DNA from 2 places in the Bacillus yunxiaonensis genome. Region 2 is predicted to be linked to the other one. Evidence: a T-box and tRNA genes for the amino acid it is inferred to sense, from the RefSeq annotation. Region 2 holds a T-box; the other holds one or more tRNA genes.

Region 1 (6,515 bases), on a different contig from region 2:
GTAAATCCGCTCCTTCGGGTTCGGCAGTTCGAATCTGCCCCCCTCCACCATTTGATGGGCTATAGCCAAGCGGTAAGGCAACGGACTTTGACTCCGTCATGCGCTGGTTCGAATCCAGCTAGCCCAGCCATTTAAGAGCCATTAGCTCAGTTGGTAGAGCATCTGACTTTTAATCAGAGGGTCGAAGGTTCGAGTCCTTCATGGCTCACCATTTTTAAAATATAATATGCGGGTGTGGCGGAATTGGCAGACGCACCAGACTTAGGATCTGGCGCCTTTGGCGTGGGGGTTCGACTCCCTTCACCCGCACTTTTAATTAAATAAGCAATCAGTCATATATGTTTTGCGGAAGTAGTTCAGTGGTAGAATACAACCTTGCCAAGGTTGGGGTCGCGGGTTCGAATCCCGTCTTCCGCTCCAATTTTCAATATGACGCCGGGGTGGCGGAACAGGCAGACGCACAGGACTTAAAATCCTGCGGTGGGTGACCACCGTGCGGGTTCGACCCCCGCCCTCGGCACCATATGCGCCCGTAGCTCAATTGGATAGAGCGTTTGACTACGGATCAAAAGGTTAGGGGTTCGAGTCCTCTCGGGCGCGCTTTATTAACGGGAAGTGGCTCAGCTTGGTAGAGCACCTGGTTTGGGACCAGGGGGTCGCAGGTTCGAATCCTGTCTTCCCGATAGTTTTAAAAAATGGGGCCTTAGCTCAGCTGGGAGAGCGCCTGCCTTGCACGCAGGAGGTCAGCGGTTCGATCCCGCTAGGCTCCACCATTAAAGCTTCATATATACGGAGGTATACCCAAGTTCGGCTGAAGGGATCGGTCTTGAAAACCGACAGGCGGCGAGAGTCGCGCGGGGGTTCGAATCCCTCTACCTCCTCCATTTTTTATTTAAAAGAATATTATATCATCGCGGGGTGGAGCAGTCTGGTAGCTCGTCGGGCTCATAACCCGAAGGTCGCAGGTTCAAATCCTGTCCCCGCAACCAATGGTCCCGTGGTGTAGTGGTTAACATGCCTGCCTGTCACGCAGGAGATCGCCGGTTCGACCCCGGTCGGGACCGCCATTTTTACATAAAGGCTCGGTAGCTCAGTCGGTAGAGCAGAGGACTGAAAATCCTCGTGTCGGCGGTTCGATTCCGTCCCGAGCCACCATTTTTTTTTTTTTGTAAACTAGCCGGCTTAGCTCAATTGGTAGAGCAACTGACTTGTAATCAGTAGGTTGGGGGTTCAAGTCCTCTAGCCGGCACCACTTAGGGGCATAGTTTAAAGGTAGAACAGAGGTCTCCAAAACCTCCGGTGTGGGTTCGATTCCTACTGCCCCTGTAAGAAATATGGGCCTATAGCTCAGCTGGTTAGAGCGCACGCCTGATAAGCGTGAGGTCGATGGTTCGAGTCCATTTAGGCCCACCATATTCCGCAGTAGCTCAGTGGTAGAGCTATCGGCTGTTAACCGATCGGTCGTAGGTTCGAGTCCTACCTGCGGAGCCATGGCCCGTTGGTCAAGTGGTTAAGACACCGCCCTTTCACGGCGGTAACACGGGTTCGAATCCCGTACGGGTCACTAAAAAAAGAGTCAGCAATATGCTGACTCTTTTTTTTTGAAGAAAATAGATACTATATCTTCTATATCTTTGTTTTATCAAACCATAATTACTTCCTTGATCAATAATCTCCTTACAAACATGTTTATCCTATTATTTCTAAATCTACCTTAAAGCTCATAGGAGTCAAAGAAGATAGCTGGGTGATAACTGCCCATAAGAGCTCGATTAGTGAGGGATGAAGAAAACCCTATTGATGAGAGTGTCACTTTATTTTTAACATATTATGAAATATTTCATTTTTTATTGTGAATAATAAAGGATTTTGTATTATTTTGTGTAATTAGGAAAGAACATTATACATTATATTTTATCGATTGACTATTTTAGCTGCACTGATGAATAAAATCAATATTTTCTCTTCTCAATTCTAATGATCTTAGATGGATCGTCATATTTTAGAATACCCAACTTAATTTATAGTTCTATGACTAGTGACTAAAAGTCTAATTGTCCTTAGCTGGCGCTATTTAGACAATTGTCCGAGGTTGTTAAAGAGAAAAATCCTTTGTTTTTACAGAGATGAGCGTATCGTATTGCATTCATCTTTCTAGGAACTGCGAATTTAAATAAGGAGAATTGGAAAGGCTAAAGTGTGTAAAGGAGGGTATATATTTATGACAACTGTTAGAGAATTGATGAGCACAAATATTGTACATTGTACGCCGCTAGATAATGTGTATGAAGCAGCTGTGAAAATGAAAGAAGAAGATATAGGGATGATTCCTGTTGTAGAGAATAATCACGTTATTGGTCTTGTAACAGACCGTGATTTAGTTGTGAGAGGAATTGCAGAAAAGCACCCAGGTTCTAATCAAATTACAAATGTTATGACAACACAAATTATTTCAGTGTCTCCTGATGACGCTGTTGAAAAAGCGTCAGAGTTAATGGCACGTTACCAAATCAGAAGATTGCCGGTAATTGAACATGGACAAATTGTTGGAATGTTATCACTTGGGGATTTAGCGACAACTAAATATGCAGATGATCAAGCGGGTGTTGCCTTAAGTGAAATATCAGAGGATATAAAGTAAAGAATATTTTATGCTGTTTTTTATCCCGCTATTCGTGGCCAACAAGAACCTCACCTTAAGATTGAGGGAAAAGCATTGTCCAGCTCTAGCGGCTAGAATTTTCGGTCGTTTGGCCCCTCGGACGAGGCAAAAAGCGCCTCTCTGTGTTGGGTGCAGGCGTCCTGCGATTCTGAGCGATCCGCTTCCGCTTCCGCTTTTCTAAAGAAGATAGGTGGGATAACTGTCAGTAAACGTTCTATTGGTGAGAGCTTTCCAACAGTGAGGGATGAAAAAACTCACTGTTGGAAGTTTCATTTTATCTCACTATTTGCGAGTAGTAATACTTTCATCTTAAAATTTAGTAGAAAGCAAATTAGGGTAGGGATAAACTTCCAAAATATAATCGATTGGTTTAATTCATAATCCGTGGGCAGTAAGACTCCTATTTCAAGATTCAAAGGGAAACGAGGAAGATAGGTGAGGGATGAAAAAACCGCTGATGGAAGTTTCACCTTATGTAATTTACATTTGAAATTTTTGTTAACAACTATTATCATATGAAAAAAGTGGTATACTAATAAATATAAGTATCATATGTTATTTTGAATATAGTAATATTAATAATATAGATTAACATGTAAGCATTTTATCATACATATAGAAAAGGGAGGGGGAATTATATGACGATTATGCAAACCGAACCTAATTGGAATTTGGTTACGGATGCGTATGAAAAGCCAGAAAATTTTGCGGACTTGTTCTCTTTGCTTATACCAGAGCGTCCAAAAGGAGAAGGGAAAGAACGAACTATTCTGGCTTGGAAAGAAAAAGAATTTTACAAGAAAGAAAATTTAATTCCTTTTATTTTATATGGAATGAAAAAATCACATGATTTACCAAAGTTTCATAAAGATGAAATGCCAACTTTAGTTCGAATTGTTCGTCTATGTCAAGAAGTAGGATGGTATGAACGAGCATATTGTTTTATGGTTGAAGAAGGATTAGAGGAATTCGTACAAACATCTTTAGAGTATGAATCATGGGATGTGTTTACACAAGTAGTTGCTTGGAATTATTTAATTATAAAACAAAAAGTTGCCGAGTTAGATAGCAATGATTACTTTATTTGGGAAAGAATTAAATTTAATGTAGAGTGTATTGAAAAGTATAAGGTACTTTTGTCGCATAAAGAAATGTTGGAATTTATGTTTCTATATCTTTGTAAACAAGCGAAGACATTATCAAAAGAGAAGTTAGATGGAAACTTAATGGAGTTAGCGGTATATTGTAATACATATATTTATGATTTATACACACTAGATTTATTGAAAAAATATAGAAAATGCACGGATTTCTTAACATATTATGAACCAAGCCGAGCTGTTGTAGCATGTCAGCATGCGGTGATTGCACAAATATCAGATCATCTTAATCCATTAAAGACAACTCATGTTGATGATTATTTATTTGTTATAAAAGAAATAATGGAATATATGTCATTTGAATTTATAAAAAAATATGAGCATTTTATCGGGAAATTATTATCATATGTTCCATTTTTCGAGATGATTCAAGTTCCACAGCATGCATATTATTGTGAAGAACTCATGTATATATGTAAAGGAGTAGGCTACAAAGAGGAACTACTACGCAATTATATATTTATACAATTACCAAATTGTTTCCCTTCTTTTATTAAGCAATTTTTAAAGAATAAGCGCTATGCATCAATACATGACATTTTATTTTACTGGTGTAGCGATGAACAGCGTATGGACTTAGAACATAAATATAACTTAAGTTTTATTTATGAACAATATGCATGTGGCTAAAGTGGGTCTTTCCCTAATTTGGTGTTTTTTCCACTAATGGTTACGTGAATTTATAAAGTGCGTTCCTTTGAGAAGGCATACTTTATCTAATAAAAAGAAATAGCGTAGAATACAAATAAGGATTCCACTTTATGTGGAATCCTTATTTAATAGTAAATAAAAAAAGAGATTATTATGAGAGAAATCATTCCATATAAAAGGAATTGGCTATTTCTATTTTCTTTAATACCAAAAAATTCATTCATTCTTTCATATAAGTCTGAAAAAGATTTTGTTAGACTAGCTTTGAAGAAGCGTTGCAATATTTTCCCTCTTTCTATGTTTCTTGATATTGCTGTTTACGATATTCTGGAACATATATATATTGAGATACTATAAGAAGAATAGTCATAAAGAATACCGGAAAAATTGCGGCGGCATGTAGTCCAGTGAAAATAATATTTGTTAGTAAGGAACTTATAATGAACAGTGCAGTATATATGTGTGAAATATGTCGTTTTAATCGAATTTTGAATACTTCCATCATCACTTCACAAGCAACAAATGCAATAGTGATGCTTAAAAATACAATGTTTGTATTGTAAATTAATAAGCAACAAATTAGACCGAAAAATGCTAAATACTCAATAATTAGTGGAATATTACGTGTCATCTTACATCACCTAACTAGGTAAGGAAGCGGATTTACTGCATTTGTTTTTTCAAAATTCCATTCCCCGTTATGTAATTCAAAATGTAAGTGTTGACCAGTGGAATGTCCTGTATTTCCCATATAACCGAGCAATTGGCCCGTTGCTACTTTATCGCCTACTTTAACCGCACGATTGCTCATGTGAGCATATACAGTTGTATATAAATTCCCATTTATATAATGGGCAACAAATACAACATTTCCATAGCTTGTAGAATAGTACGACTTAACAACAGTGCCAGGTGCAGCAGCTTGAATTGGAACATTTCCGGTTGCCGCAAAGTCTACACCATAGTGCATCTGTCCCCAACGTACATCAAATGTTGAGCTCACGTTCCCTTGAGTTGGATATTTAAATACAGCTGGAATAGATGGTTTAGCTTGCTGTTGTTGTGGTTGCTGTTTTCCTTGCAGTATATATTGTTGTCCGACATAGCCATATCCAGATCCGTAGCGAATTTTATACCATGTGCCAACCTTTCCGACGACTTGTACTTGTGCTCCATTCTGTAAAGAGCCAATAATAGCTGTATTTGTTCCTGCACCGCTGCGTACTTTTAATACTGGAGTAGCCACATAATAAGAACTTCCGCCTTGTACAGTAATTCCTTTTACTAATGGCTGAGCTACGTTAGATAAAAATTCTTTCTTTACATAGCCACTTGTTCCATTATGTATAACTTTATACCATCCCTCTTGTTCTTCTTGAATCGTAACAAATTTTCCATTCGGTAATACATCAATAATTTCAGATTGCGTATTTGGCTCAGAGCGAACGTTTAATGCATCTGCATTAACGATATATTGTTGCTTACTATTGCTTGTTTTTGCTAAAGAAATTGCTTCTTTTTTTACATAGCCAGTTTTATTTTGAGTGTGAATTTTATACCATTCGTTTGTTGTTTCAAGAATTGTAACTGGAGTGTTCTTTGGAATGGTTTCAATAACAGAATCTGTTGCTTTAGGGCTAGTGTACACTTGTAATGTATTCGTTTTTACATAACCAATTTTTATTTTTGTTTTTTGCTGTGCTGATACGGTTTGTACAGTGGAATCTGTCATAGACGGGAGCATAGAAGCGACTGCGACAGTAGCTGCTGTCATTGCTGCGGCTTTCATGTTCATATAATTAGAGGCCTCCTTATGTAATAAATTTCTATATCCTTAATTATAATATAACAATATTTAATTTGTCTTGTATGCATAGAAATGTAATACTGAAAAATAAATGAACATTTTTTAATACTATAAAGTCATATAATAAAAGGATAGCAGATTTATCAGTGTTATGGAAATAGATAGAAGGAATTTGCGTTTTTCTGAACTTACAAAATACATAGAATGATATTTTATCCCGCTACTTTAGGGCAGT
Region 2 (10,290 bases):
AATACTTTCGCAAGAGATAATTCGAATACGTACGTTTCTTTTACATCTAATTGTTTTTGCGCTTCTGGGTGTAATTGACCGATGAAACCAATATTTTCGCCGTCTAGTACAATATCAGCTGTACGTCCTGGATGCATGCCTTCACGTTTTGCCGGTACATATGTGATGCTCTTCGCAACGCCAAGTACGTCAAATAAGCCTTCTAATACACCTTTCATAACGAAGAAGTCAACAGCCTTCTTCTCACCTTGCCATTGATGATGAAGAGCTAGCCCTGTCATAACACCAGCAAGATGTTGTTCTTCTTTAGGAAGTTCGCCTTCTACTGTTGGTAAGAATACAGAACCTACTTCGTATAACGCAACGTTATCTACTTTACGAGCGTTGTTATAAGCTACTGCTTCCAATAATTGCGGTACTAGGCTTAAACGAAGCTGACTGCGCTCCTCACTCATTGGAAGTGCAAGGTTCACAGGTGTCTTTTCGTTTGACTCAACCATATATTGTTTTGCTTTTTCAGCACTTGTTAATGAATACGTAATCGCTTCATATAAACCAGCGCCTTCTAAATAACGGCGTACTTTACGACGCTTTGTTTGCGCCGCTGTTAATTTACCGCGCGTGATTGTACCAGTTGGTAATGTTGAAGGAATATGGTCGTATCCGTATAAGCGACCTACTTCTTCTACTAAATCCTCTGAAATTGTAATATCAGGACGACGTGCTGGTACGTTCACATGGAATGTTCCTTCCACTTCTGTGAATGGGAACTTTAAGTTTGTAAAGATTGTGCTCACTTGATTAGCAGAAATGTCTGTACCTAATACACGATTAATTTTTTCAACTGTAACAGATACTGTACGCTCTTCTACTTGTAAGTTATCAACTTCTACAACGCCTTCTAACGCTTCGCCGCCAGCATATTTTGCCATTAATGCCGCTGCGTGTTGAATCGCTTCGAATGTACGTGTTGGGTCGATGCCTTTTTCAAAACGAGCACTTGATTCGCTGCGAAGACCTAAGTCTTTTGATGTGCGGCGTACTGTTTGACCTGCGAAATATGCAGACTCGATTAATACGTTTACTGTATCGTTATCTACTTCAGAGTTTGCTCCGCCCATTACACCGGCAACAGCTAATGCTTTTGTACCATTTGTAATGACAAGGTGGTGAGCTTGTAATGTACGTTCTTGATCGTCTAATGTTGTCATTTTCTCGCCTTCTTGTGCAAGACGAACAACGATTTCTTTTGATCCTAATTTATCATAGTCAAACGCATGTAACGGTTGACCGTATTCAATTAAGATATAGTTTGTAATATCAACTACGTTGCTAATCGGACGAATACCCGCTGCCATTAGGCGCGTTTGCATCCAGATTGGTGATGGACCAACTTTTACGTTTTTCACCATTTTTGCAATGTATAGTGGGTTTTGCTCTGTTGCTTCTACACTTACAGAAATGTAATCAGATGTTTTTTCTGCTGCTTCTTGTAAGTCTGCTGCTGGAAGTTTCACTTCACGACCGTAAATTGCTGCTACTTCGTATGCAACACCTAACATGTTTAAGCAATCTGCGCGGTTCGGTGTTAAACCTAGTTCAAGTACTTCATCATGTAGGTTTAAGATTTCTAATGCATCTGCGCCAACTTCTGCATCACTTGGGAAGATGAAAATACCTTCTGCATAATCTTTTGCAACTAATTTCCCATCAATGCCAAGCTCTTGTAAAGAACAAACCATACCATGAGATGCTTCGCCGCGTAGTTTTGCCTTTTTAATTTTGAAGTTGCCAGGAAGAACAGCACCAACTTTTGCAACTGGAACTTTTAAACCTTTCGCAATGTTAGGAGCTCCGCAAATAATTTGAACTGGCTCTTCCTCACCGATGTCGATTAAGCATTTGCTTAACTTATCAGCTTCCGGGTGTTTTTCGCACTCTAATACGTGACCAACTACAACACCTTTTACGCCTTTATTTAATACTTCAACGCCTTCTACTTCGATACCGCTTTTCGTAATTTTATCAGCTAATTCTTGTGCTGTTACATCTTTAATATCTACATACTCTTGTAACCAACGATATGATACGAACATTCTTTATCTCTCCTTCCCTTACGCTCGTTTGAATTGTTGTAAGAAACGTACATCGTTTGTATAGAAATGACGAATGTCATCAATGCCGTACTTTAACATCGCAATACGCTCTGCACCCATACCGAATGCGAAGCCTTGATATTCTTTTGAATCATAGCCAGCCATTTCAAGAACGTTCGGATGAACCATACCTGCACCTAAAATTTCAATCCAGCCAGTTCCTTTACATGTGCCGCAACCTTTTCCATGACACATCATACAAGAAATATCCATTTCAACAGATGGCTCTGTGAATGGGAAGAAACTTGGGCGAAGGCGAATTTCACGGTCTTCACCGAACATCTTCTTCGCAAATGCTTGTAATGTACCTTTTAAATCACTCATACGAATGTTTTTGTCGATTACAAGACCTTCGATTTGCATGAACTGGTGAGAGTGCGTTGCATCATCATCATCACGGCGATATACTTTACCAGGGCAAATAATTTTAATTGGGCCTTTTTCTGTATTCTTTTCCATCGTTCTTGCTTGTACAGAAGATGTATGTGTACGAAGCAACATTTCTTCTGTAATGTAGAAAGAATCTTGCATATCGCGTGCTGGGTGATCTTTCGGTAAGTTTAACGCTTCGAAGTTGTAATAGTCTTTTTCTACTTCTGGACCTTCAGCAACTTCATACCCCATACCGATGAATAAATCTTCAATTTGCTCAACAACTGCTGTTAACGGATGGTGACAGCCTGTATTTACAGGACGGCCTGGTAATGTTACATCAATTGTTTCAGATGATAATTTTGCTTCAATTACCGCTTTTTCTAAATGATTAATTTTTTCTTCTAAACGTGTTTGAATTGCTTCACGCACTTCATTTACTAACGCTCCCATACGCGGACGCTCTTCTGGAGATAATTTCCCCATGCCGCGCAGTACTTCTGTAATCGGACCTTTTTTTCCTAAATACGCTATGCGTACATCGTTTAAGCCCTTTAGCTCCTTCGCTTTTTCAATAAGCTCTAACGCTTCTTGCTTTAGCTCTTTTAAACGTGCTTCCATTTGGAACCCTCCTAATTTTAAAAATAAAAAAACCTCGCTCCCTAAAAAGGGACGAGGTAAATTCGCGGTACCACCCTAAATTGACAGAACAAGTCTGCCCACTCAATTCGTTATAACGGCTTTTTAAGCCGGAACGCCTTTACATTTACATGGTCCTGGCGTCAACTCCAGAGGTGAATTCACTTACGTCTACCATGAGAATACTTTCAGTCTACGGAATTCTCTCCCTATATGGCGATTTTGCAAGTTACTCTTCTCTATCAACGTTTTTAACTATTTTACTTCCATCTATTATAAGAAGTTTTTTATCGATTCGCAACCGGAGTTTGTAAATAATACGTTAAAATCCCTGCTGCAACCGCAACATTTAATGATTCTGCTCCTCCATAAATCGGGATGTATAAGTTTTGATTACATTTAGTAAGAATCTCTTGGCGTACACCATTTCCTTCGTTCCCTACAATTAGTGCGAAACTTCCCGCCGGTGTAACTTCACCGTACGGAACCCCGTTTTCAAGAGCTGTTCCGTATACAGGAACGTTCTTTTCTTTTAATTTGTCTACCCATTCTTCTAAGCTTCCTTTTACAATCGGTAAATGGAATACAGAGCCTTGTGTAGAACGCAGTACTTTACTGTTATAAATATCAACGCATCCTTCTCCAAGCACAACGGCATGAATACCAGCTGCATCTGCTGTACGAATAATTGTTCCTAAGTTACCTGGATCTTGCAGACCGTCAAGTAATAGGAATTTTCCATCTGTCAAATTCACTTCTTTTTCTTGTTTTTCACAAACCGCAAATACGCCTTGTGTTGTTTCTGTTTCACGAAGTACCTTTACAATTACTTCAGGCACAATATACATTTCGACATCAGCAACCGTCCAATCTTTCGGAAGATCTGTTTGATCTGAAACGATAAGTTCTGTTACAACTCCTGCTTTTAAAGCTTCCTCCACTAAATGGAATCCTTCTACAAAAAATAGTCCTTTTTTATCGCGCTCTTTTTTCGTCTGCAGCTTTTTCCACTGCTTTACGCGCGGATTTTGTACTGAATCAATGTTTTTCATAATATGTATTTCCCTCTCTTCTTGTCTTCTCATTATAGCCTATTTTTCATACATATTTACATAAAAAAGAACAAAAACTAATGTCAGTTTCCATTCCTAAAAAGAGGTGAAAGTGATGAACTTTAATTTACGCGGTGCTGTATTAGCGAACGTATCAGGAAATACGCAAGACCAATTACAAGAAACAATTATCGATGCGATTCAAAGCGGGGAAGAAAAAATGCTTCCAGGACTTGGCGTTTTGTTTGAAGTCATTTGGAAAAATGCTGATGAAAATGAAAAACATGAGATGTTAACGACGTTGGAGCAAGGCTTAAAAAAATAAAGAATTTCTTCCTCACCTATCCTTGACTCTTAAGGTAAAGAAATTTTGCTTTATAAAAATAACGGAGTAAGAATGATAGAAATCACCTCAGCATTTGCTGAGGTGATTTCTATTTTGATTATGGAATTTCAAATGATTACATAGTATGTAACTATGGAACATTTTAAGCTCTTTACCCAAAGATAAGGTTGACATTTTAATGCCCCGAAAAATAGCTGTTGATTATTTCAATAGTCGCCGCAACAGCGTTTAATAGGCTTAATTGTTGATATCCTCCATAATTCCATTGAATAACGGGCCTAAAATGGTATTTATAATCGCGTTCATCCGAACAACAAATGTTTTAACTGTTTTCGTAACGACACCAACTCAGTAAAATTGAAAGCAATGATTGCGAAATGACTATCGCTCAGTATTGCTCCTCAAAAAAGAAAAATGCATTATATAAAAAAGCCTTGCGGAGAAAACCGAAGGCTAATTCATATACCTATACACTTATTAATTTATTTATGCTTGAGTATCCGAAATAGATGGAATATCCGGAATATTTGGGACGAAGGTGCGAATAGACTGAAGAAGGTTGTTTGCAATATTTTGTTGTTGAGCTGTTAGTGTACCACCACCAGTAAATACTGTAATACAGACTGGGCAAACTTCAATATGAATTCCCAATAGGTTAATAGCAAGTCCACCAGGTACGTTTACAGTGAGAATAGATGTTGAACCTGCAGGAGGAGTGCAAGTTTGACAGTTAGTTAAAAGTGCCATAAAATCAATTCCTTTCTTTATGAGGTTACTTATATTTATATGACCGAATATGGCTCTGCGAAATAGACATTTGGACAACTTTCGATCATTTTGTTAAAATATTCCCAAAATTAGGCGTGATTTCTGTATTAGTAAGATTTTTGATACCTTGCTCTATATCATGGTTAATAATTTTTTATCTCTTCTATCAATCATAACGACATGGCCTTCTCCAGCAAATACTAGATTCTCTTTTTCTATCCAAAATAAAGCGAAACTTCCATCAGTGGGGGTTTTCTTCATCCTCCACCGATGGAAAGCTCTCACCAATCTGGCGCATGCCAGCAGTAATCCCCACACCTATCTTCTGTAGAAAAGCGAAAGCGGCCGCCCAGAATCGCAGGACGCCAGAGAGGCGCTTTTTGCCTCGTCCGAGGGGGCGAAACGACCGGAGATTCTAGCTGCTAGAGCTGGACAACGCTTCTCTCTGAATCTTGAGGTGAGGGTATTACTGTCCACGAATAGCGGAATAAAAATCACCTTAGCAAATGCTGGGGTGGTTTTTATTTTAATTATGAAATTTTTAACTATTATGTAATATTTGACTATAGAACATTTTATCCAAATATGTATAATTTTAAATATACATAATAGAGAGGATTGGATATATGCAGCATTCTGTACAACTTACATATGATCAAAAACATTCTTTATCATGGGGAAAATTCATTGGTTCTTTGTTATTCGCTTATTTTGGAACAGGACTCATAAGCGGCTTATTTGTAGTACTCCCTGCTATCATTTACACCCATGGTCTTACTGACAAAAAACAAATTGCCCTATATGAATCAATCGGAAATACTGGAAACACTCTTTTACAATTATTAGTTTTATTGTTATTCATTTATAAATTCGAACCGATTAAAAGATTATTATTTCCTATTTTCAACTTTCAAGTACTCAAGAAAGTTCGTACATATATATACTTATTTCTTTTCTTGGGACTTAGTATCCTTATCAATCAGTTCTTCCTTGCATCTTTATTTCCTGATGCACCGCAGCAACAATCTAATGCTTTACATTTAGAAACTTTAAAACAATATAAAATTCTATTAATAATTGGATCTGCCATATTCATTCCTATTTTTGAAGAACTTATTTTCCGCGGAATCATTCTTCAATTTTTCCAGCAGCGTTTTCCATTTTGGCTGGCATCAATCGGATCAAGCTTCATCTTTGGAATCGCTCATACATATTCTCTAGGTATTATGGTTAGTGCTTTTATCATGGGCATGTTTATGGCTGTATTATGTAAAAAAACGAACTCCATTATTCCAGCTATGTTATTCCATATGATAAATAACACACTGGCGTTTTTATTATAAAGTGAAACTTCCATCAGTTGGGGGGCTTCATCCCCCACTGATGGAGAGCCCACCCACTCGGGGTCTTACTGCCCAAAAGTAGCGGGATGAAAAGAGGTATCACTACAAAGCGATACCTCTTTTCCTATTTTACAACAACTTCAAATGCTTCCTCTTTTAGCACTTTTCGATAATCCGTTTTCTTTTCTCCTTCTTCACCAGATGTTACTGTAGGAGTAAACGTAATTTTTGAAACACTATCGTCCAGTGTTTCAAAACACGAATAACTGTCTTTAAGTAATGTATGTCCTGACACAGGCTTTAAGTCATTACCATTTTGATCTTTCGCAGAAAAAGTTACATCTAGCTCTGTTCCGTTTAGCATTTTATAGTTCAATTTCGTAGATGCTGGCGTGATTTTTAAATCTTCAACTTCTATCCTTTGACCGTTTTGCAATGTAAAATGCTTATGAATCGGTATTGTCTTTGTCTCTATTTTTAACTTATCGCCAGACGCTTTAAAAGAAAATCCCCATTCTCCTTTAACAGAAGATTTATGGCTCATCAATCTGATATCTCGATATACAACTTGTGTATCATCCATTTCTATCAAAAATCCACATTTTTTCATAATATCCAAAATAAACCGCTTGTTATAAAATATAACTTATTACATAGGAGGTTTTCTTACATATGCCAATCTTTAGCTTACTCTGGATATTTTTCGTACCCGTTCTTGTACTATGCGGCATTGGCGGGGGACTATTTTTCATTATAAGAGGAGCAATACATAAAAAATGGTTTATTCTTCTAATGGGAATCGTTTGTTTTTCACTCGTTCTCCTGCCTCTTATTTTTGCAGGGATAGGAAGGGATGCAGAACAGTCTCTCCTACTTTCGACGTCTATGTACTGGGGTATGTTAGCTATCGCTAGTTTATTAGCAGGAATTAGCGGGGCGCGCAATCAAATAACTAGCATTAAACATGTAGGGATTACTGTATTTTCTCTTGTTGTAGTAGGGATGTTTTTTTATGAAATGATGTAATACTCTTCTTTATTATCTTGAAAGGAGAACATAACTTGAAAAAATCCTTCTTGTTTTTTTGCTTCTTATTTTTAGCAAGTTGCCACCAAGAACAAGAATCGCTTCCAAAAATGAGTGTAAAAGTAAACGAGAAACCTTTAGAAGTATATCAGGGAAGTTATTGCTGGGATACAAAATGTGTGGATAAGATTGGTCCTGAGCAAATAGCCACCAAACATACACCCGCTGTTGTACGAAAAGGAAGTGAAGCTGCCTTCTCTGTCAAATCAAAAAGGAAACAGAAATCAATTGATGTTACGATGCTTCGTAACGGAGCCGCTGTTCCTGTTGTTTTAAATAAAAACAATACAATTCCTCTTCCAAGTGAACCTGGAACATACATATATCATATCGGCGTTTTTTGGGAGCAAGGCGATGTGGGGTATATCTTTCAAGTAAAAGTAGAATAAATTTTTTTTCTATTACATCATTAATTACTTTACTAACATAACAATGATGTAGTAAAATGTTCAAAATATATTTATAGCTATTGTTTTTCTCTAAAATATACTGCACTGAATGAAAGGAGTGAATGTTTTATGCGCCGTGTTACACTTGAACAAATTTTTCAGCATCCCATCACCCAAAAATATGTAAACCGTTCTGGAATGGTTCATGCGATTGCTGTCGCTTATCACGCGTTCCACTTAGCCAAAAAGCATCACGCCTCAGTCGATGCGGCAACAAAGGCTGGCTTTCTTCATGATATCGGACATCACACATGGTATCGCAATGGGGAATGGGACTATGAATTGTATAAAGAGAATGATATACACGCTATTAAAGGAGCGGAAAGAGCTCATAAATTGCTAATCCGATTAGGAGAACACCCTAATCAAGCAAAGGAAATTTCTGTTGCCATTCTCCTGCACACTGATTCTTTTCTACTAGAGCAAACACTTGAAAGAACGTCTCTGCAAAATATTATTAAATGGGCAGATGAAGCAGATGAAGAACCAGGGGGAACACATCACTATCGAACAATCTCTTATGAAAAAGCACTGCAAGCGATCAAGCGATTAGATCAGATGGTAGATCGCGAATTACAAACAAATCCACCATCCTGTTTGCATATTCCTGCAAATAAAGGAAAAGAACAAACAAAACTTGTACAGCATTAACATAAAAAGTGAAACTTCCATCAATGGGGGATTTTCTTCATCCCCCACTGATGGAAGGCTCACCCAATCGGGCTCTTACCGCCCAAAATAGCGGGATAACTGAAAATACATGAATAACAAACTTACAAATAAAAAAAGCAGAGATTATCTCTCTGCTTTTTTGTTCGCCTTATTTCCTGGTTGTAAGAAAAACGATAAGACTAAGGCAATGGCTGTTAAGAGCGTCGCAATCCAAAACGCATCATTAATTCCGTTAATAACGGACAACTTCGAAACTTGCCCAAATAGCATTTGCGAACCTAACGCGTTTCCTGCCTGAGCTGACCCAGTCAATGCAGCAACACTTTGCCCCATTTGAGCTAGTTTGTCTACAATAATTGGATTCGTTGTTGTTATTGCATTTGCATAGTCTGCCATATGATTTGTCGTTTGCTGCGTCATAATTGTAATTAAGAGCGCAGTCCCGATTGAACCAGCAACTTGTCTTGATGTATTTTGCGTTGCCGTTCCATGAGAAATGAGTCTCATTGGTAGAGCATTCATCCCCGCTGTCATGATTGGCATCATGATAAAGGACATCCCAAACGAACGAATAATATAATCTCTCATAATTTCAAAATAAGGTGTGTCTAATGTTAAATGTGTAAATTGATATGTTGCGTACGTTGTAAGAAGTAATCCAAAAATAGCAAGTGGGCGAATTCCATATTTATCAAATAATTTCCCGGCAAACGGCCCCATCAATCCCATGATTAAAGATCCTGGAAGAAGGAGTAATCCGGAATCAATCGGTGTAAATCCACGGATATTTTGTAAATATACAGGAAGCAATATCATGCCGCCATATAATGCCATTGTAACAATTGCATTGATTAAAAGCGTCGAAGTAAATGCAGAATAGCGGAATACGCGCAGATCTAACATTTTATTGTCAGCCGTTAACTGTCTCCATATGAATAAACTTAGTCCAATGATACCAATTACAATTGCAATGATAACTTCTGCACTGCTCCAACCGTTATTTCCCGCTTCACTAAAACCATATAGTAAGCTTCCAAGTCCGATACTAGAAGCGATCACACCAAACGTATCTAGCGTTGCCTTTGATACAGGCTGTTTCAGTGTGAAATATTTTAGTGCTAATGCAATAATGAGTACACCAATAATAAACATCGCATAGAACATAACATTCCATGTATAGTTTTGAATAACCCACCCTGTAATTGTTGGTCCAACGGCAGGTCCTAAAATCATCGCAATACCAAGTAGTCCCATCGCGGCCCCGCGTTTATGCGGCGGGAAGATTGTCATAAAAATATTCATTCCGACAGGCATTAAAATACCAGCACCAACAGCTTGAATGACACGTCCTGTCATCATCATCGTAAAACTTCCAGATAGCGCACAAATAAGCGAACCTACTGTAAA

The links. A T-box is a leader RNA that pairs with one kind of tRNA and senses whether it is charged. The one in region 2 lies ahead of pheS (phenylalanine--tRNA ligase subunit alpha), so its partner is inferred to be a tRNA-Phe.
Region 1: it has a tRNA-Phe gene. The T-box ahead of pheS (phenylalanine--tRNA ligase subunit alpha) is inferred to sense a tRNA for this amino acid. The anticodon was not compared.

What each region holds. Positions count from the first base shown of each region.
Region 1 covers NZ_JBAWSV010000006.1:427-6,941, forward strand. Annotated here, with positions in the region: tRNA gene WAX78_RS17280 (tRNA-Tyr) at 1-50, shown strand, start outside; tRNA gene WAX78_RS17285 (tRNA-Gln) at 56-130, shown strand; tRNA gene WAX78_RS17290 (tRNA-Lys) at 136-211, shown strand; tRNA gene WAX78_RS17295 (tRNA-Leu) at 229-309, shown strand; tRNA gene WAX78_RS17300 (tRNA-Gly) at 346-420, shown strand; tRNA gene WAX78_RS17305 (tRNA-Leu) at 435-523, shown strand; tRNA gene WAX78_RS17310 (tRNA-Arg) at 527-600, shown strand; tRNA gene WAX78_RS17315 (tRNA-Pro) at 610-683, shown strand; tRNA gene WAX78_RS17320 (tRNA-Ala) at 698-773, shown strand; tRNA gene WAX78_RS17325 (tRNA-Ser) at 792-884, shown strand; tRNA gene WAX78_RS17330 (tRNA-Met) at 913-989, shown strand; tRNA gene WAX78_RS17335 (tRNA-Asp) at 992-1,067, shown strand; tRNA gene WAX78_RS17340 (tRNA-Phe) at 1,080-1,155, shown strand; tRNA gene WAX78_RS17345 (tRNA-Thr) at 1,177-1,252, shown strand; tRNA gene WAX78_RS17350 (tRNA-Trp) at 1,256-1,326, shown strand; tRNA gene WAX78_RS17355 (tRNA-Ile) at 1,337-1,413, shown strand; tRNA gene WAX78_RS17360 (tRNA-Asn) at 1,417-1,491, shown strand; tRNA gene WAX78_RS17365 (tRNA-Glu) at 1,493-1,564, shown strand; gene WAX78_RS17370 (CBS domain-containing protein) at 2,222-2,641, shown strand; gene WAX78_RS17375 (DUF3965 domain-containing protein) at 3,301-4,452, shown strand; gene WAX78_RS17380 (hypothetical protein) at 4,769-5,104, opposite strand; gene WAX78_RS17385 (SH3 domain-containing protein) at 5,111-6,268, opposite strand.
Region 2 covers NZ_JBAWSV010000002.1:527,951-538,240, forward strand. Annotated here, with positions in the region: gene pheT (phenylalanine--tRNA ligase subunit beta) at 1-2,096, opposite strand, end outside; gene pheS (phenylalanine--tRNA ligase subunit alpha) at 2,115-3,149, opposite strand; T-box leader at 3,194-3,422, opposite strand; gene WAX78_RS08815 (TrmH family RNA methyltransferase) at 3,455-4,252, opposite strand; gene sspI (small acid-soluble spore protein SspI) at 4,335-4,544, shown strand; gene WAX78_RS08825 (hypothetical protein) at 5,052-5,390, opposite strand; gene WAX78_RS08830 (CPBP family intramembrane glutamic endopeptidase) at 5,960-6,676, shown strand; partial or broken gene WAX78_RS08835 (DUF5643 domain-containing protein) at 6,801-7,253, opposite strand; gene WAX78_RS08840 (ammonia permease) at 7,349-7,702, shown strand; gene WAX78_RS08845 (hypothetical protein) at 7,738-8,151, shown strand; gene WAX78_RS08850 (HD domain-containing protein) at 8,281-8,862, shown strand; gene WAX78_RS08855 (DHA2 family efflux MFS transporter permease subunit) at 9,007-10,290, opposite strand, start outside.